DNA from 2 places in the Paenibacillus sp. 1A_MP2 genome. Region 2 is predicted to be linked to the other one. Evidence: riboswitches for the same ligand, from Rfam matches in the RefSeq annotation. Region 2 holds a riboswitch; the other holds the start of a gene.
What was found. A riboswitch is a leader RNA that binds a small molecule or an ion and turns the genes downstream of it on or off. The one in region 2 is predicted to bind glycine.
Positions count from the first base shown of each region.

Region 1 (15,009 bases), 4.7 Mb from region 2:
ATTTCAGTTGCAGGGCATCCACATTTGTTGCTTCAGGCAGTTGGATAACAAACTCATTAAACGTTGGTGCAGTAAACGTAGAGAGACCCCTGGAATTGCGGTAAGTGTGTTCAGGGCATAATGGCTCTTTTGCAAATTCAAATCAGCGACATCGATCATACCTTGTTTACCCATGATGGACATATAGACAGAGGCACTCAGTGCGAGCAAAGCCTGGTTGGAACAGATGTTGGACGTCGCCTTTTCACGACGAATATGCTGTTCACGTGCTTGCAGCGTGAGTACAAAACCACGCTTTCCGTTGCGGTCCGTTGTCTGGCCTACAATTCGGCCAGGAATCCGGCGCATATGAGCCTGGGATACGGCGAAATATCCGCATGTCGGGCCGCCAAGTGAAGCGGCGATACCAAGGGGCTGTGCGTCGCCAACGACGATGTCAGCACCCAGCTTGCCTGGGGCTTCCAGCAGACCCAGCGATAGCGGGTTGGCGCTGACCACGAGCAGGCTTTTGTGCGCATGCGCAAGATCTGCGGCCTGTTTTACATTTTCCACGGCGCCGAAGAAGTTCGGGCTCTGGATCATGACGGCTGCGGTGTCATCGGACACAGCGGCTTGCAGGGCATCCCAGTCTGTTACACCATTTTGATACCCAATCTCAACGATCTCCAGATTGAGGCCATGTGCATAAGCTTGCAATACCTGACGGGATTCGGGATGCACGGTACGTGACACAATCAGCTGTTTGCGGCGGGTTGCCGCTGCGGCAAGATTGCCTGCTTCTGCGAATGCAGTCGCGCCATCGTACATGCTGGCATTGGCTACAGCCATGCCTGTTAACTCACAGATGTAGGATTGAAACTCGAAAATCGCCTGTAATTCTCCCTGGCTGATCTCGGGTTGATAAGGAGTATAGGCAGTATAAAACTCGGAACGGGAGATGACATGATTAATGACGGAAGGAACGTGGTGATCATAAATGCCTGCACCCAGGAAACTGGCGTGTGTCTCGAAGTTGGCATTGGCTCCCGCTTGCTTTGACATATGACGTGTGAGTGCATATTCATCCAGTTTGGAGGAAACAGGCAGTTCACCCTGATAGCGAATCTCCTGTGGAATGTCATGGAACAGATCCTCAATTGTTTCCACACCGATGGTTGCCAGCATGGCACTCTGATCCTGCTCGGTCATGGGAATATAGCGGTGCTTGCTCATGCTTGATCAGCTCCTTGAGTAGGTGTCTTTGGCGCACGTGTCCGTTTATGAAAAGGGGTCTTCACGACCTCGGCTTTCAGTTTCTTGTCACGAATCTCAATCTCCAGCGGGGTACCCAGTGCAGCATATTTGCTGTCAATCAAGGCCAGCCCCAGATTGCGTTTTAGCGTAGGGGATTGGGTGCCTGTGGTTACTTCACCAATCTGTACGCCTTCGGCGTATATCGGATAATGGGGGCGGGAATACCACGCTCCAGCACTTCGATGCCGACCAGCTTGCGGGCAGGCCCATCATTTTTTTGCTGCAACAAGGCTTCATGTCCGATAAACGGCCCGGCATTCAGCTTCACAAACATGCCAACGCCAGCCTCCAGCGGCGAGATGGTTGCAGACAGCTCCTGTCCATACAGGGGAAGCTTGGCTTCAAAGCGCAGCGTATCCCGGGCACCCAGTCCGGTCGGAACGAGTCCGTAACCTTCTCCCGCCTGCATCAATCCGTTCCAGACCACAGCGGCCTGTTCGGCAGGAACATAGAGCTCAAATCCGTCTTCACCCGTATATCCGGTGCGGGATAACAGTAAAGTAACGCCACATACCTTTGCATTCGGTACAAAACGGAAAGGCTCAATCGAAGACACATCAGTGTCTGTCACCTTTGCGAGAATATCCACAGCAAGTGGGCCTTGCAGGGCAAGCAGCGCCGTTTGTTCGGAATCATTAGTCATCGTTACGCCTGGCGACATGTGCTGCTGCAGCCATGACCAGTCCTTGTCGATGTTGGAGGCATTAACCACCAGCAAATAATGCTGGTCTTTCAGTTTATAGATCAACAGATCATCGACCACGCCGCCATCCGGATAACACATTAACGTGTATTGAGCCTGACCGGGAACGAGTGTTGTTACATCATTGGTCGTCATGTGCTGTAAAAAAGCTTCCGCGTGTTCACCTTGTACGGTGAATTCACCCATGTGGGATACATCAAATAATCCGGCACGTTCTCGTACCGCTTCATGCTCTTTCTGAATTCCGCTGAATTGTACCGGGAGCTCCCAGCCACCAAAATCAATGCATCGTACGCCTTCATACTGCTGATAGAGTGGAAAGAGTGGGGTTCTAAGCAAATCGGACATCCAATCACCTCGTCATGGGCCGTCAACCGGCCGAGTGTCTAACCGTGGATCAATGAATCTGGCATCAACATTTAATTATAAAAGTAAGGTAAGGACGCTATAGGCAGCGCCGCTCTATAACCTGTTTTCGTTTTTTTGGGAAAAGGAAAAGGACAGGCCAAAGAACCGGCATGCCAGAAGCACGCTGTATTCTTAGGCTCTGTCCTTGGTACCTGAGAGTTACCCCGCCGCATGATGCAGCAGGTTTCCCCTTGGGTGATCCTAACGCCCACACAGGGCGAATAGATGCTCTCCAGAGTTGCGTCCCGTAAAAGTCCTTTTGCCTGAGAGATTCACCTCCCGCTTGTCGGTGGTTTACTCCTTCGGCGTTACCGCATGTACACCCTGATTCGGGTGTCAAGGGTAATCTCTCCCTTTACATTCATCCGCGGGTAATGCATAGACCAACAAACATATTTACTACTCTCATTAAAGCCTGAATCGACTATTGATGTCAAGAACGATATCATAGAAATCAACAAAAAATCCGAATGATATTTCAATATGATTCTGTAATGTTCGTATATTTTTAAAGAGCACGCTTACTTTTCTAATATTCACCATTATATGTAGAGAGAGCCCAATGGAGTTACAGGCATATAAGGAAGAAAGTCAAATAAATTGTAAGGTATCTTGACATTTGAATCTAAAATATCATACGCTATGTTTTGGGAAAAAGGTTAAGGTCAAAGAAGCGCATGCACTCATTAATGAAAAGCGAGGCGGATATCGATGAGCGAATTAAAAAGTGATTTCCTGTACAGTGAAGAGCACGAATGGGTGCAGACCGTAGGGAGGATACCGTACGTATTGGCATTACCGAATTCGCGCAGCATCAGCTGGGTGACATTGTGTTTGTAGAATTGCCTGACCTTGAATCGGATGTAAAGGCGGAAGACAGCATTGGAACAATTGAATCCGTCAAAACCGTTTCGGATTTGTTTTCTCCTGTAAGTGGAACAATTGTTGCTGTAAATGAGGCATTGCAGGATTCCCCGGAGCTAGTTAATAACTCTCCATATGAAGAAGGCTGGATGATCGAAATCCGTGTTGAGGGCGATTTGACAGCAGCACTGTCCACATTGATGAATGCGGATGCGTATCGTAAACATACGGAATAAAACTAGGGTTGCATTTTCCGCTGGAGACTGAATTTCAGCCTCAGGCCAAATGCCGTTTAACTTAAAAAGAATGAATCGATTGATTATAGATCCGGATGGTAATCCTGCTAATCCGGAGAATACTTAGGCGCAATTGTCTCACCTGTAACGGGCTGAGCAATTGCGCTTTTTGCCGTTGTTATTAGAGTATTTCAGATTATTTGAATGAAATGAATAACACCCTAACGTGTTTCATCATCAATCCTGAATGAGATAGAAACTGCTCATTAAAATTGAATAAATTTACAATTTTATTTGTCATTAAAATGGGGTAATTCGTGGGTATGATACAGGAAAGGGAATAACAGGTTCCATTCCTTATACAAGGTTCAAAATGGGACAATCCTTCAAATTTAAATCTTGTCATCAACGTTCATGACGGAAGTAGGTTTTCATTTCGTTGTAGAAGATACCGTTTTCATTTACGATATGGTTGTGAAATTAAGATTTATTACAGATTTGTACCTTCGTTCGTCTGGATCATCGTGTCAAAATTCAGTGGAATTAAGGTTTAATATGTTGAGGAGGTTTTTAGTATGAGTTCAGTGGACGCAAAGTCCGGAAAAAGCGGAGGAATACGGGTCGGCGTTCAGAAGTTTGGACGTTTCCTGAGTGGTATGGTTATGCCGAACATGGGTGCATTTATCGCCTGGGGTTTAATTACGGCATTGTTCATTCCAAAAGGATGGTTCCCTAACGCAGATTTTGCATTGTTGGTTGATCCAATGATCAAATATTTGCTGCCGTTACTTATCGGTTACACAGGCGGTACGATGGTACACGGCCAACGTGGTGGTGTAGTCGGTGCGATTATGACCATCGGGGTTATTGTCGGCAGTGACATCCCCATGTTTCTTGGTGCCATGATTGCGGGACCGTTGGGAGCCTGGGTCATTAAGAAATTTGACAAGGCTGTCGATGGCAAAATTAAATCCGGGTTTGAGATGCTCGTTAACAACTTCTCCGCTGGTATTATTGGTGGGATTTTGGCCCTTCTAGCGCTTAAAGGTATCGGGCCTTTCGTTGAAGCGATTAGCAAGGTGTTATCGGCTGGGGTAGAAACCTTGATGAATGCTGGTCTTCTCCCGCTGGTCAACTTGATCATTGAGCCAGGAAAAGTATTATTCCTGAACAATGCCATCAACCATGGGATTCTGACACCGATTGGTACGGATCAGGCAAGAGAACTGGGACAATCCGTATTATTCATGCTTGAATCCAATCCGGGACCTGGACTTGGCATTTTGCTGGCCTACTGCTTCTTTGGTCGGGGATCAGCTAAATCTTCCGCTCCAGGTGCTGTAATTATCCATTTCTTTGGCGGGATTCACGAGATTTATTTCCCTTACATTCTGATGAGACCGATACTGATTCTGGCTGCGATGGCTGGTGGTGTAGCGGGTACATTGACTTTTATGCTGACAGGAGCTGGTTTGGTTTCAGCACCGTCACCGGGTAGTATCATTGCTTACTCTTTGTTAACACCTAAGGGTGGATATCTTGGCATGTTTGCAGGGGTAGCCGTAGCTGCGATCATCTCCTTCCTTGTGGCATCTGTGCTGCTCAAAACAGGTAAACAGAAGGATGACGAAGATCTGGATACTGCATCCAGTCGTATGAAAGACATGAAAAATCAGGGCAAAACGGGTAACCTCACCGTTGATAAAGACAATCGGGAAGCTGACCGTGCGGCTGATATTGCTTCTGCGGCAGTAAAAACGGACATAAACAAAATTGTCTTCTCCTGTGATGCAGGAATGGGTTCGAGTGCCATGGGTGCATCGATTCTGCGGAAGAAAATGAAGGCAGCCGGTGTGGATGTCGCTGTAACGAACACGGCGATCAGTGAGATTCCGCAAGATGCCGACATCGTCATCACTCAGAAAACATTGACAGACCGGGCCAAATCCGTGGCTCCAAATGCAGAGCATATTTCCATCGATAACTTCCTGAAGAGTCCTGAATATGAGGCACTGGTGGAGCGCCTCAAATCGGACTCCTGATGAGTAATATTACAAGGAGACAGCGTGAGATCGTGGAGTTCCTGCTGGAGCATCCGCATGAGGTAACTGCTGGCGAAATAGCTGTTGCGGTCAAAGTAAGCACCCGTACTGTGCATCGGGAGCTGCAGATGATTGAACAATGGCTTGAGCCCCTTGGCATGAGATTGGAAAAAAATCGGGAACCGGGGTTCGAATTGATCCCGGTTCCGATGATTTGGCTGTATTGCGCCAACAACTTGAGCTTAACGAATATGTAGAGTTTACGCCCGAAGAGCGTAAACTCTTCATGCTTTGTATTTTGCTGGATGAGTCCGAGCCTGTGAAGCTGCTTGCGCTGGCCTCAGATCTGAAGGTAACCGTGTCTACGGCGAGCAATGATCTGGACGATCTGGAGCCACGCATTCATCTGGCAGGCTTGAAGCTGGTTCGCAGACGCGGATATGGGGTCAAGATCAATGGAAGCGAGTGGGCTCATCGCATGGCTATTTCTGCGCTCGCTCTTGAATATCTGGATGAATCCGATTTGTTCGGTAGGCAAGCGGAGCAGGGCGTCTCCAAAGTAAACAGTAAACTATTGGAAATGATTGGGCATGAGGATGTACTTACGGTCGAAAATGCGTTGTGGCAGCCAGATATTGAGTGGTTGGAAAATATTCCGGAGCGTCAATACATGAAGCTGCTGATTCAAATGTCTGTAGCGGTTGTGCGTATCCGTAAGGGCTTTGGTATTGGTCTGGGCTCTCAACTGGATAAAAAAGACGTTGGAAATTCGCTGCAAGGCGACAAGGGGAAGGTACCAGAATATTTGGCTTCCCGTTTGTGCGGTGTTCTGTCTGCCCAGCTTGGAATTGATTTTGTGGACGAGGAGCAGGCTTATTTTCACAGACTGCTGATTGAAATCGAGCGATCGATTCATTCCTCACGTCTGCTGCCCATAGACGATCTGGTCTTACTCAATATGGTTCGTTCTCTCACAGATCGAATGCAGGAGAATACCCATTATTCGTTCCATGAGGATCGGCTGCTGCGTGAGGGTCTAATTGCTCACATGGAGCCGGTGCTGGAACGAATGGATGGACGGCAGCTCATCCGTAATCCATTGCTTCAGCAGATCCGCAAGGATTATGAATCATTATTTGAGGATGTAAAGAAAGCGGTGCGAGAGGCTTGGCCCAATACGGATGTGCCGGATGAGGAGATTGGATTTTTGGTGATGCACTTCGGTGCTTCCATTGAACGGCTGCGGGTGCTGAAGCGAGAAATCAGGGCTGTCGTCGTCTGTACCAGCGGAATCGGATCTTCACGAATGTTATCGAGCCGTCTGTCCAAGGAAATTCCCGAAATTCGGATTGTGGACAGCGTGTCATGGTATGAAGCCGCACGTATACCGAAGACGGAATATGATTTGGTTCTCTCTACCGTGGATCTGCCAATGGATAAACATCAATACTACAAGGTGAGCCCACTACTGACGGCAGAAGAAAGTGAACGTTTAAGGCACTTCATCAGGACAACAACGCTTCAACGGGAACATAGTCCCCACCTGAAGCAGAGTCAAGGGCAACTGGACGATTTACCGATCCGGTTGGGCTTGAAGCCACCCTGATTGAAATTGTACAGATTATCGGCAAGTTTCAGGTGTTCCCACTGGATAATCAAGAGATCGGATTTTTCAAAACGGCCTACGCCATGTGCAGCGTTTTGCATCAATCTGGTGTGTTGAACAATCCAGAAGAGATTGCCAGGCTGCTGGAGGAGCGTGAAGAGGTTGGAAGCCAGAAAATTCCCGGGACTTCCCTCGCGCTGTTTCATACACGCAGTGATGGCATTCACAGTCCTTCAATCACGCTTTTCCAACTGACAGAGCCGCTTCTGCGCACGCCGGAAGACCCGGCAGGTGTCAGCCATGTGCTCTTGATGCTTGGACCGAGACAGTTATCGAAGGAAAGCTTGGAGGTACTGAGTGAGATCAGTGCGCTATTGTTGCAGGAAGAAATGATTGCATTACTTGAAAAAGGCAACCGGGATGACCTTATTCATTACTTGTCCCAAGAACTTGCGGGATTTTACCGCAGCAAAACCGAAATTGGAGGTATTCAAACATGAGTGTGTTAACTAAAGATAAAGTCATCATGAATGCAACGGCTCAGGACAAATACGAAGCGATTCGTATGGCAGGTCAGATTTTGAAAGACGCGGGACATATCACCGCAGAATACATTGACAAAATGCTGGAGCGTGAAGAGATTGTCTCCACGTATGTGGGCAACGGACTGGCGATTCCACACGGCACGAAGGAATCCAAATCATTCATCCTGTCCACAGGTATATCGGTTATTCAGTTCCCGCAAGGTGTTGATTTTGGGGAAGAAAAAGCGTATATGGTGATTGGTATCGCCGCTCAGGGCGGAGAACATATGGAGATCCTGACCAGCATCGCAGTCATCTGTGCTGAGGAAGAGAACATGGAAGCTCTGCGTCATGCTCAAACCGCTGAAGAAGTCATTACTATTTTGGAAAGTGAAATGGAACTATGAAGGCCCTTCACTTCGGAGCAGGGAATATTGGACGTGGTTTCATTGGTTTGATCCTGTCCCGTGCTGGCTACAATGTCGTTTTCTCGGACGTTAACCAGGAGCTGGTTAAGGCTCTAGAGCAGCGTGGAGAGTACACGGTTGAGCTGGCTAACGAGGCCAAGGACCTGGAGACCGTTACCGGTGTGAGTGCAATCGATGGAACGAATCTGGATACCGTCGCTCAAAACGTTGCAGAAGCGGAACTGATCACAACGGCCGTGGGTGTAGGCATTCTGAAACATATTGCTCCCGGTATTGCGAAAGGTCTTACAGCCAGACTGGGAACAGGTGATGTCTTCCAGCCCCTTCACATTATTGCCTGTGAAAATGCAATTGGAGCCAGCACTCAGCTGAAAGAACATGTATATGGTCTGCTTGATGAGCGTACTCGCCTGCTTGCGGATCAGTACGTGTATTTCCCGGATTCAGCCGTAGACCGTATTGTGCCGATTCAGCATCATGAGGATCCATTACATGTACAGGTAGAGCCTTTCTATGAATGGGTCGTTGACCGTTCACAAATGGCCCCTGCTTTCAAACCGGTTGAGGGTGTAATGTATGTGGATGATCTGGAGCCGTATATCGAACGGAAGCTGTTTACCGTAAATACCGGACACTGTATTGCCGCCTATATTGGATATGTAAACGGGTTTGATACAATTCAGAAGGCTATTGCCGATGAAAAAGTCAAATCTATTGTATATGGGGCCTTGCAGGAAACCGGGGCAGTATTGGTGAAGCGTTTTGGATTCAATGCGGATGACCATCAGCTGTACATTGCCAAAATATTGGAACGGTTCGTTAACCCACATCTGACGGATGAGGTAACTCGTGTAGGACGTTCTCCGCTGCGGAAGCTGTCCCGAATGACCGTCTGGTTCGCCCGGCTCTCCAGGCTTACGAGTACGGAACGGAGACAACACATCTGGCGATGGGAATGGCGGCTGCCTGCAAGTTTAATATTTCCGAAGATCCGGAAGCAGTGGAGCTTCAGACTACGATCCAGCAAAAAGGGATTGAAGCAGCACTCAGCCAGTATACGTCCATGGACGAGAACCATCCTGTACTGAAGCAAGCGGTAGCGCATTATCAACAAATGCAGAAGTAACATTCTTCATTACAGTACAACGTAATATCGACAGAAGAAGAGCCTCACAGGGTTAACTGTGAGGCTCTTTATTTTGCTCTGCCTTCTTTTTATACTTATCCAGACATGCTTCGCATATACAAGACTTCCTGCGTTGTTCTGCCGGAATGGGGTCAAATACCCCTTCGGGGAACACGGCCTGGTTACACCAGCATGCTGAATGAGGGCGGCCTGCTGCATAGGAACAGCCATTGGCTTCACCACATAAAGGACATACAAGGACTTCTGCAGTCACCTTCTTTGTATCCTGCTCAACAGACATATGAGTCTTCCTTCCCCGTTGAATTTCTTAACCACGAACGATCGATAGGTTTATTAAAGTATATCAACTCCACCCATGATATCAATCCTGTGGTTATTCTTCAGGAGGCAATTCAATCGTCAATCCTTCCACATGCTTGCGACCCATCAGTTTGCGCTTCTTCCGGTTTTCCTTGGTCTCCAGCACAATGTCGAGGTCATAGTCGTCGCCCGGATAAAGTTCCTGTGCAGATATATGCAAAGTCAGGCGTTTCTTGTGAATTTTGACTTTGCGTCCGCGCAGCATGACTCCGATATTCCCGCGACTGTCCTCCACATCGCAGACAATTCCTGACTGGTTCAGATAGGCTGCATAGACGCGATCCCCTTTTCGGAATGCTTTGGCAGGGGATGTGGGTTTTGATGCTCCAGTCCAATTGGACTGGTTTCTAAGGCCAGTTTGTACGGACGGGCTGACAGGTTCGTTGACAGGTTCCAACGTGTTCCTTGTTTTATTTGAATGCTTTTGTTCAGCCATGCTGCTTTTTGGTGATGGTGAAGAATTCACGTCGGGCACAGCTGATGTAAAGTTTGGAGAGACACGTTGCGAGACTCCCTGATCTGAAATGAGCTTGGAGCGCTCAATAATGCGCTGCGGCATCCCCAGCTTCAATGCAATGGAATAGGCATAGCTTTCCCGGCTTCTCCAATCCGCAATCGATAGAGAGGCTGGAGCGAGACTGTATCAAATTCCATTCGTGCATTCTCAAATCCAGACGTGGCTGCCGCAAAATGTTTGATTTCCCCAAAATGGGTAGTGGCGACAACAGTAGCTCCGCGGCTGTGCAGCTCCTCCAGCATAGCGATCGAGAGTCCCACTCCTTCACCGGGATCGGTACCGGAGGCCATCTCATCAATAAGCACAAGCGTCGATGAATCGGCTTGAGCCAGGATGCCAATCATGTTGCGAATATGTGCAGAAAAGGTGCTGAGTGCTTGCTCCAGGCTCTGCCCATCACCGATATCGACGGCAACCTCATGATACACGGCCATCTCGCCCTCTTCAGCGACAGGGACAAGCAGACCGGATTGCATCATCAGGGTGAGCAGACCTAGTGTCTTGAGGGCAACCGTTTTGCCGCCTGTATTCGGTCCTGTAATGATCAGTGAGGAATACGTGTGACCAATTGCAAAATCAAGAGGTACCATGGATGCGCCCATTAATGGATGGCGTGCTCCTTGAAGCCGAACCCGTCCATTGGCATTGACGCGTACAGTTTGTCCGTCCATGGTCGCCGCATATTTCGCTTTGGCGAATAGAAAATCCAGAACCCCTACCGTTTCCGTATTTAGCGCAATTTCACGATGATAAGACTCTGCCATGGAGGTTAAGTCACCTAGGATTTTCATCTCTTCCCGTGATTCCTCCGCTTGCAGTGAAGCCATCTCCATTTGCAAACCTACTAATTCCGCTGGCTCAATGTATACGGTTTGGCCGCTGCCTGACTCATCCAGCACACTGCCTTTAACGTGTTTGCGGAATTCTTTCTTGATGGGCAGCACCGTTCTTCCACCACGTTGGCTAATGACATTCTCCTGCATAATGGAGCGGTGTTTGCTTATGAGAGAATCCAGCTTGCGCTTCATGCGCTCCTCATTCACCGTCATTTTTTTACGAATACGTATTAGCTCCTTGCTTGCCTGATCCTGAAGGCGACCATTATGGATGCATCGTTCAATCTCGCTCAGCAGGGACTCCATCCATATCATGGATGAAGCGTATCGGCTGACTGTAGGAGCAATCTCGGATTTACCCTCCATGTATTTCATAAGCTGTGCGCAGCTGCGTAGAAATTGGGTGAGATGGCTGAAATCCCGCTCCGTGAACAAATAACCGGTGCCGAGCAGATCCATGATGGTCTCCATGCCGTCCAGTGAAGGGATGGGTACACTTGCGCCGTAACGAATCAAAGCAGCAGCCTCAGCGGTCTCTTCCAGCCGCATTTGAATCAGAGGCGCGTCCACCATGGGCTTCATGTCTCTTGCATAACGTTTGCCCAGATAGGATAGGGCACAGGCTGCAACGTTTTTTTGAATTTGGGAATAACCCAGACTGTTTAGTGTGTTTTCATTCATGCTTGATCTCTCCTTGGTTATAAAATGGAATTTCGGTTTAAGCGATGGAACATATTCCCGGAAAACGCAAAAGGGCGGAGAATGAACAAACGTCATTCTCCGCCCTTAACGTAGGGGAAAGCAGGGCCCGTTATAGGTCTATACAAAAAAATCCACGCTGAACACAGCGCGGAAATAGACCCGGACACGTACAATCCCGGAGGCGATTTATGATATCCGCTGTTCTTAACTAAGTACAGGGTAATGGCGCATCAAAAAATACACGTATGCCATAAGGCACAAGCGAATCGAAGGCCAAACTCCTGAATATGAAACTTGGTTAGTTAAGAACGCTCACCGACATCAAAATCTCTCCTTTGATTGAGGAATATGCAACCAATATAAACTGGAAATTGCCTTAAAGTCAACCTTCAATAATAAATAGTGGACTTGAATAACAATGGGTTTTAAAATAACAATAGTAAATTAATCCAATGAAAGCGATATTATACATACGTTTTGCATGAGATCGGGAAGTAATTCCGAAAGCGTTCTCGTTCAAATAACGCAAAATGAACACAAAGGAGGATGCTCTTTTTGCCTAAATATCTGCTGCGTTTGCTCTGTTTTACCATGATTCTTGGAGCCCTTCCGGTCATTGTTATTGGTTCAGTCTCCTATTCGATTGCTTCGCGTGACATTGAGCAGAAGGTACGTGAGAGTAATTTGCAGATTCTGCATCAGACCCAAATGCGGGTAGAGCAAGTGCTGCGCAGTCTGCAATTGTCGTCCATCCAATATGTGAATTCTCCATTGGTTTTACAAGCGATGAAAAAACCGTTGGACAGCAGCGAATTCCAGGACATTCGTGATCTGACCTCCGGATTTAATAATTTGCAATCGGTTACAAATATTGATCAGGCCTATCTCGTGAATCTGGATGAAGACTGGGTCGTTTCGATGAGATCCTTTGGAAAGTTGGATGATTTTAGTATTCGGGACCGGATTGGCTCCTATTTGAAATATACTAACAGCCTGTTCTGGGTGACGCAAAATGTGAGTTCAACCAAAGAAAGTAGTGTGCCAGTATCGGCCGGAGTGGGTGAAGCGGCACAAGAACCCGCGCCTACCCTTATTTCATCTGACAATGTGGTCAGCATGGTATTCAAGATTCCGATGATCCCAACGAATGTGAAACCCAAGGGATTTCTGGTTATAGACATAGCTGATACAGAGCTAAGTACATTTCTGAGTCGAAATTCAAATTCAGGAGATATGTACGTCCTTGATCGGGAGCAGAAATATTTTCTAAACGATACACAGCAAGACGGGAAATACGATGCGCTGAATCAGGAAATCCATGAAAAGGTACAAACGACGGGACTCTCGGAGGGCTTCTTCAGTGCAGAAGTAGAAGGAAGTCAGGTGGCGGTTAGCTACAGGCAATCCCCACTTAATGGCTGGTTGTATGTGTCCGTTGTATCGCTGGGTCAGATAACCGCTCAGTCGAAGAAAATTGCATTGGTTACGGGAGTGGCTACACTGGTCATGTTATGTGTGACAGGACTGGTAGCCATCTACGGCAGCCGCAAGATGTATTCTCCGATTTCCAGACTTCTGCAGTTTACGAAAGGACTGGATTCTCCAGTGGCTCCGTCGGGACGCCGTCAGGATGAATTTATATACATCGAAGAGCGATTATCAACCTTATTCAGCTCGGAGAAAACGATGCGTGAGCAGATGAAGGGTCAGCATGTTCATTTGCAGGAATTTTTTATGACCAAACTGCTTACAGGCAAAATATCGGAAGATGACTTCAGATATCAGGGACAGCTCTATGATTTTCCGACATCCTGGTCACGGCTAGGGGTACTCACGCTTCAGATCGATACCCTTGAAGGGACAAGGTATGAAGAGCAGGACCGGGACCTGCTGCTGTTCGCATTAAACAATATGGTCGGTGAGCTGCTGCCTTCGGATATTCGATTTGCCCCTGTCATGATTGATGACGCCCAGGTTACGGTGCTGGCCTCCGTGCTGGAGGATGAAGTACAGCTCAAAGAATGGATGCATTCCCAAGCCGAATTGATTCGTGAGCGGGTCGTAACCTATCTGAATCTGCCCGTAAGTATCGGTATCAGCCGCTCCTATTCTGCAATAGGTGATTCACCAAGAGCTTATCAGGAGAGTCGTGAGGCTCTGCAAGGCAGGGTAAGTCTGGGGAGCCGTATTATTTTGCATTATGAGGATATTCAGCCGCGCGGTCAGACGGAGGCAGCGTTATATACACAGCTCAGGATGATTGAAGACCAGCTGGCTTCTGCACTCAAGCAAGGAGACGAGGAGAAAACGGATGTGTACTTTAAGCGGTATCTCGGATTGCTTGCAGACAAGAAGCTGCACTTCAGCGAGTACCCCGTTATCATGGTTCAGCTGTTGTCCCGTGTGTACCAGCTTGTGCAGGAGCAGGGTGGTAATGTTGCGGAAGTGTTGGGTGAAAAAGCTTCCATGGCTCGATTGTTGAAGTTGTCCACATTGGATGAAATGACGAATTGGTTCCGCAAATGTTTATTCCAACCTGTCATTCGATTCTGGCGCGAACAGGAAGAGTCTCAATATCTGAATATAGCCCGCCGGATGATTCGACTGATTGAGGAGCGTTATGATCGCGATTTGTCACTGGAGGCTTGCGCAGAAGAACTGAATTTTCATCCAGTCTACCTGAGCCGTGTGTTCAAAAAGGAGGCTGGTGTGAATTTTACGGAATACCTGGCCGAATATCGGATGGAAAAAGCCAAAACCTGGCTGCAGACGACCAACCTGAAAATATCGGAGATTGCTGAGAAACTCAATTACACGAACCCCACCGCTTTTATCCGAACCTTTCGTAAAATTACTGGAACCACCCCCGGAAAATACCGGGAGCAGCAGCGATAATAGCCACCTGCTCTGCCTGCCATGGCAGGCAGGTTTTTCTTTGTTTCAGGGTCAGCCTTTTTACTGTGATTGGAGCAGAGTTAAGACAGGAATATCGGAGGTTAAATGGGGTTCATTGAGGGGAGCAGCCCAGGGATATAAACGTCCTAAACCCTTGATACATAAGGGAAAACAAGAAGCTAAAACGAGACGATAGCCAGTTACCCGTTTATCCTCCACAATGAAGACATGAATTCAGGAAGTGATATTTTGTAATCGTTTCCAATGTGGGGAGGAACACACTATGAAAGCCGAAACGGCGGCTCGGACACGGCCCGCTACCCGCAGTGACAAAAACCTGCTGTGGAGGGACATTATCAAAAACCGGTGGCTCTATATTATGTTGATACCGGGCGTGCTCTACTTTGTTATTTTCAAATATATACCCATGTACGGCATTACGATGGCT
Region 1 covers NZ_JBQQCS010000001.1:2,044,275-2,059,283, forward strand. Annotated here, with positions in the region: partial or broken gene gcvPA (aminomethyl-transferring glycine dehydrogenase subunit GcvPA) at 1-1,212, opposite strand, end outside; partial or broken gene gcvT (glycine cleavage system aminomethyltransferase GcvT) at 1,209-2,344, opposite strand; glycine riboswitch at 2,542-2,642, opposite strand; glycine riboswitch at 2,646-2,769, opposite strand; partial or broken gene gcvH (glycine cleavage system protein GcvH) at 3,116-3,504, shown strand; gene ACTWJ7_RS10135 (PTS mannitol transporter subunit IICB) at 4,080-5,546, shown strand; gene ACTWJ7_RS10140 (HTH domain-containing protein) at 5,546-5,803, shown strand; gene ACTWJ7_RS10145 (BglG family transcription antiterminator) at 5,770-7,152, shown strand; gene ACTWJ7_RS10150 (PTS sugar transporter subunit IIA) at 7,185-7,652, shown strand; gene ACTWJ7_RS10155 (PTS sugar transporter subunit IIA) at 7,649-8,083, shown strand; partial or broken gene ACTWJ7_RS10160 (mannitol-1-phosphate 5-dehydrogenase) at 8,080-9,230, shown strand; gene ACTWJ7_RS10165 (cysteine-rich CWC family protein) at 9,283-9,531, opposite strand; partial or broken gene ACTWJ7_RS10170 (endonuclease MutS2) at 9,625-11,645, opposite strand; gene ACTWJ7_RS10175 (helix-turn-helix domain-containing protein) at 12,222-14,561, shown strand; gene ACTWJ7_RS10180 (ABC transporter permease) at 14,845-15,009, shown strand, end outside.
Region 1: another riboswitch for glycine. It lies ahead of gcvT (glycine cleavage system aminomethyltransferase GcvT); the one in region 2 lies ahead of sdaAB (L-serine ammonia-lyase, iron-sulfur-dependent subunit beta).

Region 2 (15,009 bases):
TTCGCGATCACCAGTCACATCATTGAACACGATAACGGCACCACGAATCTGACCCTCATCGATAATGGGTGTAACCTGGTATTCCACCAAAAAGCTGATTCCGTCTTTGCGCCAGAACACATCCTCCTTTACTGTACGACACTTCCCGTCCATCACGGTCATATGAATCGGACATTCATTTTTTGGAAAATAGCTACCGTCTGCACGTGAATGATGAATAATGGGATGCGAGCTTTTGCCGACAAACTCTTCTGCTTCGTAGCCGAACATGGAAGCAGCAGCTGGATTCATAAACCTGGTGATGCCATCTGCGTCCAATCCATAGATGCCCTCTGTAACCGAGTTGAGGATCAGGGCATGCTGTTTGCTAAGCTCCTGAATCTGTTCCATATAGTCCTTACGTTCCGTAATATCCGACAGAATCCCGTAAACCCCCACGAGTTCCTGATCCACAATGATGGGGACATTAATGATGGATACATCCACCTTCCTACCACCGGAATTCACGATTCGAGATTCATAGTGTTGGGGTTTGCCCTGCTTCACCAGTTCAAAATAAGCCTGTCCGCTGTGTACCTCACATGGGTCCAAGTTCGAAAGAAAAGACTGCCCGATCAGCTTGCTTCGAGGAATATTCAGCATTTTGACCAAATTGCGATTTACGGCAGTATACTTACCTTCGAGACTCAACGAATACACCGCAGCCGGATTATGCTCGAACAGAGATTTGTAACGCTGACGACTCTCCCGCAGCCGTCTCTCCGCATCTTTATGCTGGGTAATATCCCGACTAATGCTCACAATCTGCGTACTCTCGCCCTCATCTCCAGCCACAGGCTTTGCCAGAGTCTCCATCCAGACATAATGCCCTTTCTTGTGCAACACTCGCATTTTGCAACCATTACCAATCATGGACAGTTCCATCGGGTCAGGATAATCTCCGGGGTAACAGTAATCCTTGAAGGATTTGCCTGTGACTTCCTCCGGTCTATACCCCAGTAACGTATACACGGAGGGCGAAACGTACAACAGCTTGCCATCTATTGAGCAGGTAGTGATCAGGTCCTGGGCATGATCAGCCAGCACCTGATATTTCTCCTGTGTCTCTTGCAGCTTCCGTTCAATTGCCACAACTTCAGTAACATCTTTGGCAATCCCGTATATTCCCACAACTTCTTCTCCCACAGTAATGGGAATATACGTAATCTCCGCATGTTTAACAGAACCATCTTTATGGTAAAAAGCCATTGAATCATTGACGGAACGTCCAGACAACACCTCGCCAATGTATTTATTCCTCAGGCGATCACTTTCCGGAGGACAGATCCGATCACGACTTATTCCGATCAGATCTTCAATTTTATATCCTGATATCCGCTCAAACGAGGGATTGGCGTCAATATGATTTCCATGGATGTCCATCACATATATGGCATCCGGGTGATTAAAAAACAGCGATTGATAATAACTTCCATCAGAAATAACACGCTTTAGGGTTTCCGTTTTATTAATATCCAAGGCTTACCCCTCTTTTCTCAGCCTATATCTTCATCTAACAACCAAAAAATATAATTTTCGGCGAAATGGGCCTACCCTCGAATAACCATGAAAGCCTCCCTAGAAACAGCTTTTTTTATTTTACCAGATTCCAGTTCAAATTTGCTTACAATCTCATCATTTAAAAATTTGATATTTTAAAATTAAAATGAATAAATCCCCATCGACGCCATACGTTTTTTTCCGCGTACGGTGTTGATGGGGATCTTTATTTAACGACGATCTGCCTTGAAAAAGGTGGATCAAATTTCTTTTTTTCTAAAATACAAAACTCCGATTAAAATGAAGAGAACTGCACTGCCTCCAACGACCGCCAGCAACGTCCCAAGCGGAACATTGTATGCTCCGAAGCCTCCGCCTTCTATCGGTGTCATGAGGATCATGGGCTGCGCCCAAGGATAATACGGGCCGAAGGTCTTCGAGTTGATAATCAGAATATTAGGTACGGTCAACGCAAAATTCAATGCCAGCGGAGCGGCAAAACTGCTCCATACCAAGGAAACGAACATCTGGAGAGCTGCGAGTGGCACACAAGCAAATAGCCCCAGCAGCAGCTTGCCTGTAAGGAATCCCCATGGAACAGGGTCCGTCATACCCTGGATCGTACCTGCCAGCAGAATAGACCCCAGCAACAATAATTGTGTGCCTGCCAGAAGCAAAATCACGATGGTCAGCTTGCCTGCATATACACCTGTTCGGGTAAGTGGCAGCACCAGCATTTGCTTCCATCCTCCCCCGCATGCTCAAAGCGACAGACGAAAGAGGTAAATACACCGGTCAGGATTGGCAGCAATAACAAACCATGCAGAAAGACCATCGTGCCCATAAGTACACTCCATTGACCGGAAGGAGTGGACAGCAGCCCAATAAGCAAAGCAATTAACGGACTCAGTAGAACTAGAAGCCAGACAGGAGATTTGCCCATTTTGAGGCGTTCAGAGGACAGGATTCGGAAATAGCTCGTCGCAAAACTCATCTTAAGCCACATCCTTCCGGCTAAAGTGCATCATACCCAGCAACATGATCAGGAGACCCGAACCCACACCCATACCTGCATACAGGAAAGGCTTCGAGCTGCTCCAAGCCATCTGTGCCCAAGCGAGCGGAAAGTTCGGTGAGATACTAAGTGCGAACATGCCCATTACAGCGAGTACAATACCAAGCGTGACAGGAAGAGCCTGATTTTTGTTTACCATGGTAAGCCACAGCTCCAGCGATAACACCGGAAGCGCACCAGCCAGTGGCAGCAACCCCAGCTTGATTGCCTGTGACCAGGGAATCGCTCCGGCATCGAATCCAAGCACCAGTCCCAGACCAATGATTCCCGCTGTTAATAACAAACAGGAGATGATAAGAAGCATACAAGCGAGCAGAAATTTGGCCAGGTATACCGCAGGTCTGGTAATCGGTATCGCCAGGAGCTGCTTCCACGAGCCCTGTTCATGTTCAACATTTGCGATCATCGAGCTGAGAATTGTCGCCCCCAGCATCAACGCAAGCGGTACAAACACAACTACATTCTCCAGCAAACTCTCCCACAGATTCCCTGCATACAGTTCTTTCAGGTAGTCCAAACGCAACCCGAAGTTCAGAGCCTGCATGACCGTGAGACCAATAGGCGCCAGAAAAACGAGAAACCAGATGCCTTTGCCACGAATTTTGAGCCAATCGGACGATAACGCACGGCCCGTCATACCTTTGCCCCCTCACCGATGACCCGCATGAACAAGTCCTCTAAGGATTGACGGTGCTCCTCCACACGATAGACCGCATGGTCCTGCTCGACCAATCGACGAACCAGCAGTGCAATCGCGCTATTATCCATATACGGAAACGTGAGCGCCGCGCCTTCACGTTGACCGAATTGTCCCTGCTCTCTTGCCAGCTTCATCGCCTCTTCCGGCTCGGAGACCGTCAGCCGAATAGAGCTGCCCGTCTGGCTGTGCAGATTGGCGATCGTATCCTGAAGGACCATCTTCCCCTCACGGATAATGCCGACCCGGCTCGCCATCTGTTCCACTTCACTCAGCAAATGGCTGGAAACCAGCACGGTGATGCCGTGTTCCAGCGGCATGCGTTTGATTAACTCCCGGATCTCCTGAATGCCTGCCGGATCGAGTCCGTTCGTCGGCTCGTCCAAAATCAGCAGATCCGGCTGGCCCAACAGGGCACTCGCAATACCCAGGCGCTGTTTCATGCCAAGCGAATAACCTTTTACGGAACGTTTGGCATCCCGGGTCAAGTCCACGATGGAGAGCACTTCGGCAATCCTCGATTTGGGTACATCCAATATCCGGCGCAAGGTTTCCAGATTCTCCACCGCGTTCAGATGTCCATAATAAGACGGATATTCAACCAATGACCCTACACGTCGCAGAATGTCCATGCGATCCTTGCGGATATCCTTGTCGAATATACGGATGACACCTTTGGTCGGCTTGATTAAGCCAAGGAGCATGCGAATGGTTGTTGTTTTGCCGGCGCCGTTGGGACCAAGGAAGCCGTAGATGTCTCCCTTTTTAATATGCAGATCAAGTTCACGGACCGCCGCACGGTCCCGGTATGTTTTCCATAAGTTAGCGGTTTGAATAATATTATCACTCACTGTTAATCACCTCGGATATCATCGTAACCTTCCAAGGTTAAAGCTGAAGTCGGCTGAAGTTTAAGTTTAGTTTAAAAAAATGTTATTTCAATTCACTTCCCGTAACCGTTCCATTGTAAATATACACCCGCACACCTGCCTCGGAGCTATCCACCTTCTTGCGCAGCCCCATCTCACGAACGAGCAGATCCACAATCGACAGGCCAAGTCCTGTTCCTTTCGTTTCCGATTCATACTGCATGCCCGGACCCTGATCCCGGATGACCAGAGCGGTTCGTCCCTGAATCTGCTCAGTGAATATACCAATGTATCTTCCTTCCGTCGCATAGCGGATCACGTTCTGGAACAGATTATCGAGAATCCGACGCATTCCCTGCTCATCTACCTGCCAGATCAGAGGTTCATCCGGCAAATCAATATCGATGTCGAATTGTTCTTTCTCCCAAACGGGATACCACGCTGCTGCCGCTTCCCTGACAATACGGAGTATATCCCTTTCTTCCAGTTTCAAGGTGTACTTCCCGCTAGTAAGCAAATTGTACGATAACATGTTGTCGATGAGTCCGCCCAGGTCTTCCATCTTTGCCTCCATGCGTCCCAATGAACTAACGCCCTTGTCACTCAGCGCTTCTTTATGCAGAGCATGCATATGTCCACGAATGACAGTCAGGGGTGTACGCAGATCATGGGAGAGCCCGGCAATGAGACGTTTGCGCAGCTGCTCTTCCTCCTGTTCCCGGTGACGGCTGTCCGTCAGTTGATGCACCATCTGGTTGAATGATTCTTCCAGCTGTCCAATCTCATCAAATCTGCGAATATCAACCGGAAGTGGGATGCCCTCCTTGCCCGGGGTCATCATCGCGGTCTGCAGCCGGATGAGCCGCTTGCGAATCCGCGCGAAGAACAGGATCGACATGACGATGAAGAACAAAAAGATGACCATCATCAATGCACCCAAATAAAGAAGCTCCATAGGCCAGTTATTCTGCGGTTTCTGCAATAGTGTACGGGGCACCTCAATCACCATGAAGCCTTGTCCCTTGTCCTTGCTGTTTCCTCCCACAAAAGCAACTACCGTCAGGGGATCGCGATAGGATGCGTCCTTCATAAATTGCAGCGTCTGGGACACATTCCATTGCGCAGGAATTTGCGTCTTTTCTGTTTTCAGATCGTCCAACGTCCATTTTAACGTCGTTATTGTCGTATTATTAGATGAAGACTCGGATACAACTACCCCTTCGCCAGGCAAAACAAAGACTGTTTTCCCGTTCTGATCCACACGGTACATGGAAGATAGAGGATACTTATGGTGCAGCTGCTCCATGCGTTTATCTATTGCTGCCGGAGTCGCCCCATCCAGCTTCTTCGCAGCCTGTGACCAGAGGTTACTAATATGGGTGGAGTCTCCATAAGGTGCTGCATTTCCTGTATTCGATTGGTTTACCACCACCACATAAATCACGGATACAATCGGAAGAACGACCGGAACAAACAAAACCGCACACAGAATGAGGATAATATAACGGGACATCAGGGACCGACCGAAACGAAGCTTGCGTTTTCCCGCGAAATGCCGTTCCTTTCCTCTTCCTTTCTCCTGTGTTCCTCGCATGCCGGACTTCCTCATCATGGCTTCTTCACGCGGTACCCTACACCACGAACGGTCTGGATGATCGTAGGGTTCGCCGGATCACGCTCCAGCTTCTCGCGCAGATGACGAATATGGACCATTAATGTCTTGTCCCCGTCCAGGTAAGGCTCGTTCCAAACAGCTTCGTAGATCTGCTCTTTGGTCCGAATCATGCCCATATGCCTGAGCAGATAAGCGAAGATATGAAACTGTTTCCCCGATAAAATAATTTCTTCTCCCGTCTCCTCATTCACGATTCGGTTATCCTTCTCGTAGATGGACAGGTGATCCAGCTTCACCACGGTATCGGCTGAGATCGCAGTCCCTGCCTTCCGAAGCTGGACTTCAATCCGCGCGGCGAGTTCATCCGGATGAAACGGCTTGGTTACATAATCATCAGCAAAATCAAGCCCATGCAGCTTGTCATCAATGGACGTTCTGGCTGAGAGCATCACAACGGGGACGGTAGGATGTTCCTTTTTGAGTCGCTGACCCACCGTAAATCCGTCCAATCCCGGCAGCATGACATCCAGAATAATCAACGAGCAGCCCCCGGCTGCTTCAGCCGCGCCTTCGCCACTTGCGAGCCATACCACTTCATAACCTCGCTCCTCCAGGTCATCCCTGACCCATGTGGCAATCTCGGTATCGTCTTCAATATATAACAACTTCGTTTTCATGCGCGTATTCGTTTCCTTTCTGCACCCTTTGGGTTAATAATATTTGAAACATAATCAAGTATATTGTTTGTATAAAATGTACGAGCTGATTAGCATACAACTTTGGATGTCCTTTATTTTAAATTATACCTTAATCAACCGCTTCGCATAATTCTGCATCGAATGCTGCGACTTGCTGACATACTACATATGTAACAGGAGGAGATTCAAATGCTGCTGGAAGCCATCTATCATCAACCGAAACGGAATTGGGCCTACGCCTACGATAAGGATACCATTCGTCTGCGTCTGCGTGCCAAAAAGAATGATCTCACCGAGGTGCATGCCCTGACCGGGGACAAATACGCTTGGGAACGTACCAAAGCGTTGATTCCTTTAACCAAATTCACATCCGATTCCATGTTCGATTACTATGAGGGGGAAGTAAAGCCTCCGTATCATCGGCTGAAGTATTCTTTTTTGCTGAAAAATGGTTCCGAACAGATTTGGATGACCGAAACGGATTTCCAGGAGCATGAACCCGACGATCCCAGTCACATGTTCCAGTTTCCGTACCTCCATCCCGGAGCTGTATTCACACCGCCTGCATGGGTAAAGGATGCGATTTTCTATCAGATCTTCCCTGAACGCTTTGCCAATGGCAACCCGGATCTCGATCCTGAACATGTGGAACCCTGGGGTGGCGAGCCAACCCCGTTTAACTTTTTTGGCGGTGATCTTCAGGGCGTTATCGACCATCTCGATTACCTTGAAGAGTTGGGCATTAACGCCATTTATTTCACACCCATCTTCGAGGCAACGACCAATCATAAGTACGATACCGAAGATTACCTGCGAGTAGATCGGCATTTTGGCGATGCAGATACGGTCAAACGGCTGGTTGAACTATGCCATAAACGCGGAATCCGGGTGTTGCTGGATGCGGTGTTCAATCATTCCGGGAAGATGTTTGCGCCGTTTGTCGATGTGCAAAAGTACGGGAAAAGTCCAAATATAAGGACTGGTTCCATGTGCACGAATTCCCGCTGGATGTGAAGGATGGCATTCCTACCTATGAAACATTTGGCTTCGAGGCTCATATGCCGAAGCTGAATACGGAAAATCCTGAAGTGAAGGCATATCTGCTGGAGGTCGCCGAGTACTGGATCAAGGAAGTAGGCACGGATGGCTGGCGGCTGGATGTCGCGGATGAAGTGGATAATGCATTCTGGCAAGATTTCCGCAAGGTGGTTAAGGCTGCGAATCCGGATGCCTATATCTTGGGTGAGGTATGGAATGAGTCCTCCTCCTGGCTGCAAGGCGACCAGTTCGATGCCTCGATGAACTATCCGTTTACGGAAGCGGTAAATCGTTTTTTCGTAAAAGATGCCATGCACGCTGACGAATTCGCGAACTCCATCGGTCGACAGCTGTCCCGCTATCCGCTGCAGGCCAGTGAAGTGGCGTTCAATCTGCTGGACAGTCATGATACACCACGACTGCTCACCTTATGTGAGGGCGACCGGCGGAAGATGAAACTGGCTGCGCTGTTCCAATTCAGTTATATGGGTGCCCCGTGCATCTATTATGGGGACGAGATTGGACTGGACGGCGATCATGATCCCGGTTGTCGGAAATGCATGGAGTGGGATGAGGCAAAGCAGGATCGTGAGCTGTTCACCTTTTATCAGAAGCTGATTGCACTTCGCCATGCCCATCCTGCCCTGCGTGCGGAAGGCAGCATACGTTTCCTGCAAGCCCGTGAAGGTGGAAGCCAGCTTGTAATGGAACGACAGGATGATAAGGAACGAATTCTGATCCTGTTCAATCGTTCGGAAGAAACAGCTATCGTCGAGCTGGAGGCGGACACCGGGGATTGGACGGAGTTATTTGGGGAGAATTATCGTACAGCCAAGGAAAAGGGAATCCTGGCCGTTGAGCTGCCCGCATATGGATATGCTGTACTCAGCACAGATATCGTGTAGCAGCTTGATGTTGTTATGGCCTTGGAATTTGCTACATTGAAAGCAACGCAAATAAGCGCTCGCAGACCTGTGATGGTTCTGTAGAGCGCTTGTTCTGCGTTATGGATGGATGATCCGATCGATTCATTTCACGATTACGACTGAAATTTACTGTGGCGTGGATAACTGCTGCTTGAGCAATTGAATCGTGGCCTCATATTGCACAAGCCCTACTTGCATACATAAACGCTGTGAAGGCGATATTTGTTCGCCAAGTTGCTTCATCTGGCGCTGCAGCTCGGCATACAGCAATTCTTTACGATTCAGCTCCGCCCGGACCCACCCTGTGACGGTATCTTCATCTGCCAGCTCTCCGAAATACAGACGCATCAGAAAATCAGAACGGAACACTTCGGCTTCCAGGGGACTCATCAAATAGGTACTGAACTCCGCAGAACCTTCCGGTGTTAATGTATACACATTTTTGTCAGGTTTTCCTTTTTGTCTAACGGATTCCTTGGTCAATAACCCTGACTTTTCCATCTTGGCGAGTGTTGGATAAATGGTGCCGAAGCTCGCATCAAAGAAAAACGAAAAATATTGTTCAAAGTACTGCTTGATCTCATATCCGGAACATGGCTGATTGTGCAGTATTCCGAGGATGACATGCTGTGTGTTCATCGGTGTACCGCTCCTTTCCAATTCCTCTTAACGTATCACATCCTCCCTTATACGTTCAACATCAGCAGGCATCTGCGATTGAGTTCCCAAGGGATGAAAAATGTTTGTCATCCATGGTCAGGCGAAGTCAGGTTCCCAGCCAGAGCGGCAGGAGCAGCAGCAGCTTTGGATTCTAAAGGAATGCCGGATTGTGCAGGACTCGAGCGTTTGATCCACGTGCACACCACACCCAGAACCAACGTCGCCGCTCCAATCACCACCAGAAGCAGAACATCATGACTAATCCCGCTGCCGCCAAGCACCAGATTCATCATGCCCTCCACTGCATAGGTTGCCGGTAGATAATGACCGATCTGTTGATAGAAATCAGACATGACATCACGCGGAATGGTTGCGCCCGATGACAACATCAGCAGAGGCAGCAAAGCACTGTTTAACCAAGCCCCGGCATTTCCAAGCAGCAACAAGCTCAATTGCGCGACGAATAGAAAAGATAAGGTAATCAACAACTGAAATAGCCATAACATCCACCATCCATCCGCTGATGATACACCCATAACATGCATCATCCCGGCTCCAACGAGCGATACGATAAATGCAGCACCCAGGTTGATGATATTGCGTGCCCAGAAACGCTCCCATTTCCCCGCCTTGCTACTTAGTTCTCCAGACACTTTTTGCAGATTCATACCAAGCAGCATCGCACCTGTAAACGTAGCCGTCACAATCAGCATCGGCACCATCGAAAAGGCAAAGTTTTGAACTGGATTCAGCCGTTCCACTTCTGCCTCCACCCGGGAAGATAACCCCAGCGCCAGCGCATTTGCCTGATCGGAAGCCATACCCGATTGATCCAGCACTCCACGAATGCCATTTTGCTGTACTTCACGGTTCAACGTCGCTGTAACTTGTGCGGATACGTTCTGCATCACACTTTTCACGGTAGCTACGTTGGATTCATTCATCACATACTTCACCTTCACCGGTTGCGATAAATCTCCCGCCTGCTGCATGAAACCCGATGGAATCTCAATAATCATGTATACATCCCTGTCGGTTAACAGCTGTCTGGCTTCTTCCATCGATGCGGATGGTTTGATCACAAAGCCAAGTCCCGCTGCAAGAGACTTCGCTACAGGCTCAGCCGCGGCCCCATCTTCATTCACAATGGTCACCGCAAGCTGAGTCATCCGTGCATTAACCTGATCATACCCACTAAGCCAAATGGTATTAAAAAAAACCTGGAATAATACGGCCGTAATCAACCCGACAATCGTAGCTCCATTTTTCATAAACAGAAGACTCGTTTGAAAAACACGTTTCATCTTATTCATCTCCTTAGGTTGTATTACGTTATTTAGCTTTTCTATATATCATATTGATATATGTCAGTTAATAATATATCTAATCGATATATAAACGTCAATACCTATTTATTTTTTTCTTTGTTGGAACAGCAAAAAAGCCGATACGCCTCTTCATCAGGAAGAATTCGTATCGGCTTTCATATCAAGATGGGAGCAGCATCGACGTTTATGATCCAGACTCCGAGTTAATTCAGTTCATGTTCGTTCATGGTTGTCATGCCTTAGGTTCAGGTTTGTTTTCAGCAGGGGACTCAGACTCTGCTTCAACTTCAGGCTCTGCACGCTTCGCCTTCGGTTTGGCGAGCTTCTCCATCATTTTCCGTCCCGTTGGTGTTTGAGCCAGCCCACCTTGGGCCGTTTCACGGTGCCTGCTTGGCATGGCACTGCCTACTTCCAGCATGACATCAATGACTTCGTCAGACGGAATGGCACTTCGTACCCCGGCCAGCGCCATGTCGGCCGCAGCCAACGCGGTTACGGCACCCAGTCCGTTACGGATGATGCACGGAATTTCCACGAGGCCTGCGACGGGATCGCAGATAAGGCCCAATGTGTTTTTTAACGCAAGACCTACTGCATGAACCACTTGCTCCGGCGTCCCTCCACGCAGCTCCACCATCGCTCCAGCGGCCATGCCGATGGCAGAACCCACTTCAGCCTGACAGCCGCCCTCGGCACCGGAAATAAATGAATTGTTGGCAATGACATAACCGATCGCTCCCGCACAGAACAGACCGTTCACCAGATGCTCGTCACTCCAGCCAAAACGCTCCTGGGAGCTGATAAATACACCTGGAATGATACCACAGGAACCGGCTGTCGGTGTCGCTACGATTCGGCCCATGGATGCGTTCACTTCCGATACACAAAGGGCATACGCCATGGCTAGTGCAGATGCATCTCCAGAGCAAGTCTCGCCTTTACGAATGTACTCGGCCATTTTTTTGCCGTCTCCGCCAGTCAAGCCGCTGCGTGATGTCGTATCTTCTGTCAGCCCTTTGTGAACAGCTTCCTTCATCACCTGATAGTAATCCGACATCTGCCGCACAACATCCGCTTTCGGGATATTCGTCTCCTGAACCTGCTCTTCGATCATCAGCTCGGCAATGGTTTTGGACTCTGCTGTACAGATGGTATTCAGTTCATGTAGATGTTTAAACCGCATCCGGTTCGACCCCTCTCTTCAAATCAATCACGCGAATGTCCAGCATATGATCCAGCGACCGCAGACGGTTTAACATCTCAGGATTCGGCACACCATCCATCTCCATCGCCGTCAGTGCTTCACCATCCCGCGCTTTCCGATCCACTTGCATGTACCCGATGTTCACACCTGACGAACTGATTGTGGAGGTTACGGAGGCGAGCACCCCTGCTTTGTCCGAATGGCGCAGCACAAGTGTCGGAAACTCTCCGCTGATCTGTACACGAAAATCATTCAATGCATGTACCGATACACTACCACCACCAATGGAAGCACCGATTAGTGAACATTCGCGGTCTCCGTGCCATAACTCAATTTTGACCGTATTAGGATGAGGAGCAGGCAGACCACTTGTAAAAAACTCTACCTCCATACCCGCTTCCTCTGCATATTGCTCTGCATCCGGAATCCGTGGATCATCCGTCACATAATCAAGCAGGCCACCGATCAATGCGAGATCCGTACCATGCCCCTGATACGTATCGGCGAAGGAGCCGTACAGCGTTAATCGGGCACGTTCAGGCGTGCACCCCAACCACTGACGGGCAATTCGACCCAATCTTGCTGCTCCAGCCGTATGTGAACTTGATGGACCTGTCATGGACGGACCAATAATTGAAAAAACGTCTTTAAAACGCATCGCAAACCCTCCATTTATAATCGTCATTTTCATCCAGACCTACACCCATAATGTTCCTTTATTACTGAATGATGACATAAGAAAAGGACAGAAGAAGGCCTTAAGGCCCTCTCTCTGTCCTCGATACCTGAGAGTTTCATGATAAGAAGCGCGGCGGATTGATGCATGCCCTGTATTCACAGGTAATGTCCCCTGCACACCGTGCTGCTTGACCATATACCCCTTGGGTGGCGCATATCGCGCACTCTCCAGAGTTGCGTCCAACGATGGTACATTTACCTGAGAGATTAACCACTGCGCCGGGTGCGTAGCAGCTTGCTCCTTCGGTGCCCGACAGCTGCCTTTTTACTCGGCATGCCCAGGACTCTCCCGCTCGCTATCATTCGCTTGTATGGAACCATTCTGATCGTGTACCAGAACGATAATTGAAGTTTTTATTACTTTCTCATTAAGATTAATCGACCGGAAGATCAGTGTCAACAAACTTAACGATTTCTTTGTGAATATTTACTTTTTTCCATTTTATAAACAGGATGAACCAACGATTTGTAAACTTTTATCACATGAATGTGTTAATGCGTTTCATTTAGAAAGCGTATACATTTGTTTGTTTTCTATGAGCAATATCTGTGGTTAGTACTATCTATGTTAAGATCCACAGAACGGTTCGGGTATTCAGGCAACCATTATTCTGTACTAGAATTGCCGGATTTCTGCCTGTCACCCCACCATCGAGTTGGGCTTCGCCGGTTCATCATAAAACCTGCTTCGGGAAGGAAACATGCTCGTCACCCACAATCCCAACGCTGCCAGCACCATCACTCCAGATACAACCGTATATACCATACGAAGCGACAACTGCTCTGCCACCACGCCTGCAACCAAAATGGAAACCACCTGCAGCACGCTTAACCCCAATCCAAGTATACTGCTCACTCGGCCCATCAGACCGACAGGGATATTATTTTGATAAAAGGTAACCAGGCCCGTATTCGCCAGTGCCGAGCACAGACCGAGCAGAATAAAAGCAAACGCCGCCAGTTCAAACGAGAACGAACGGGCGAACAGGAAATAACCCAGTGCGACCAGAAGCACACCGCCACCCATCATGTGACGGATCGGCACATGTTTGGCGAACAGCCAAACCAGCATGGAGCCTGCCAAATAACCAATCCCGGTGATACTCATCAAAGCTCCGTACTGCGATTCAGGCAGGTTCATCACCTGACGGATAAACACCACTTCCTGGGCATCGAGCGACATGCCGACCACCAGAATGATCTGAAACAGGGCATATATACCGACCACGTAGCTCGACTTCCGGCTAAAGCTCAGTACAGCCCTCCAATCCTGGGCAATCAACCGAGGTGTCAGCCTGTTTCCCGTCCCTTGATTCTGTTCTCCAATGCCCAATTTGGGAAGAAACAATAGAATCACAGCAGAAGCAGCAAAGGAAACCGCATTGGCATAAATGGCTGCAGCCGGAGATAAATAAATCAGCATCACTCCCGCGACTGCCGGGCCGGTAATAAATGCACCTGAGCTGATTAAGGCTTGCAAAGAGTTGAAGCGCTTGCGCCGTTCAGCAGGTACCAGCCGGGTAATGTACACCTGAGAGGAAGGGACAAATATGGAGGAAGACATACTGATCAGAAACATCACTGTATACATCATCCATAGGCTGGAAATCAGGGGGAGCATCGCCACCAACAATGCCCGCAGCATATCGGCACCAATCATCAGCTGCCGCTGATCATAACGATCAATCAGACTGCCTGACCATAACTTCGTGCACACCGAAGCAATTGGCGAGATAATCCATAACCCTGCGACTGCCGCTGGGGACTGTGTCATATTCAGCACCATCAGGTTAATCGCCACAATATATATGAAGTCACCTAGATTGGATATGCCCACTCCGCCAAGTAGCAATCCGGCATGCTTCCAGCCACCAGACGGAATCTTCGAAGCAACTCTTTTTTCATGAATGTTATTCATAGCGCTTCCCACCCAACAGAAATCACAAATTATAACTCATAGAAGATGCTCTCATTGTGTACATAGGGTCTGCAAAATTTGCTGCAAATAAGAGGCATTCGCTCTTTCATCCATTCGTACCTTGACTCATTCTCCATCTGAAATGCGAAATAGCCAAACGTAAAGATTAGCATGAATCCTTCCATTAACCGAATATCACGCTTCGTCAGTGGTTCTGCCTGCTCCGTATAACCCGATAGGAAGATATCCCGTTCCTCCCGATTGAAAATCGTAGCTGCCCCTCCGGCATCAAAGAGATAGTAGCCATAACCGTATAAACAAAAATCAATCATGGATATGCCCTGATCCGTCACCAGCAGATTGCCGCGGGTAATATCCGCGTGAATCACTCCCCAAGTCTCGGCAGTGTGAGGATACGTTTCGAGTTGCCGGTTAATGTTCTCAAACGTCTCACGGATCAGATCGAAATCTTCAGGAGTAAAGATGCCACGTCTAACGCCTTCCTCCAGTTGCTCCAACATGACCAGATTCTCTTTGATCGAGCCGTAGGCAGGTCGTACTCCCGTTTGATCCAAGGCGGGGCTATCGGTATATATCTCTGGGATGATCGCCTTGTCAGCGTGCTGTTCACGGTCATTCACCTGCTGTCTGCTTTCAGACTTCTGTGAACCCACCTGCGGCTTGGGAGTTTCCTTTGGTCTTCG
Region 2 covers NZ_JBQQCS010000001.1:6,745,296-6,760,304, forward strand. Annotated here, with positions in the region: gene ACTWJ7_RS33120 (PAS domain S-box protein) at 1-1,518, opposite strand, end outside; partial or broken gene ACTWJ7_RS33125 (ABC transporter permease) at 1,800-2,533, opposite strand; gene ACTWJ7_RS33130 (ABC transporter permease) at 2,535-3,251, opposite strand; gene ACTWJ7_RS33135 (ABC transporter ATP-binding protein) at 3,248-4,162, opposite strand; gene ACTWJ7_RS33140 (HAMP domain-containing sensor histidine kinase) at 4,245-5,774, opposite strand; gene ACTWJ7_RS33145 (response regulator transcription factor) at 5,789-6,472, opposite strand; partial or broken gene ACTWJ7_RS33150 (alpha-glycosidase) at 6,683-8,436, shown strand; gene ACTWJ7_RS33155 (PadR family transcriptional regulator) at 8,584-9,096, opposite strand; gene ACTWJ7_RS33160 (YhgE/Pip domain-containing protein) at 9,204-10,421, opposite strand; gene sdaAA (L-serine ammonia-lyase, iron-sulfur-dependent, subunit alpha) at 10,678-11,628, opposite strand; gene sdaAB (L-serine ammonia-lyase, iron-sulfur-dependent subunit beta) at 11,618-12,307, opposite strand; glycine riboswitch at 12,420-12,561, opposite strand; glycine riboswitch at 12,566-12,689, opposite strand; gene ACTWJ7_RS33175 (MFS transporter) at 13,028-14,305, opposite strand; gene ACTWJ7_RS33180 (phosphotransferase enzyme family protein) at 14,335-15,009, opposite strand, start outside.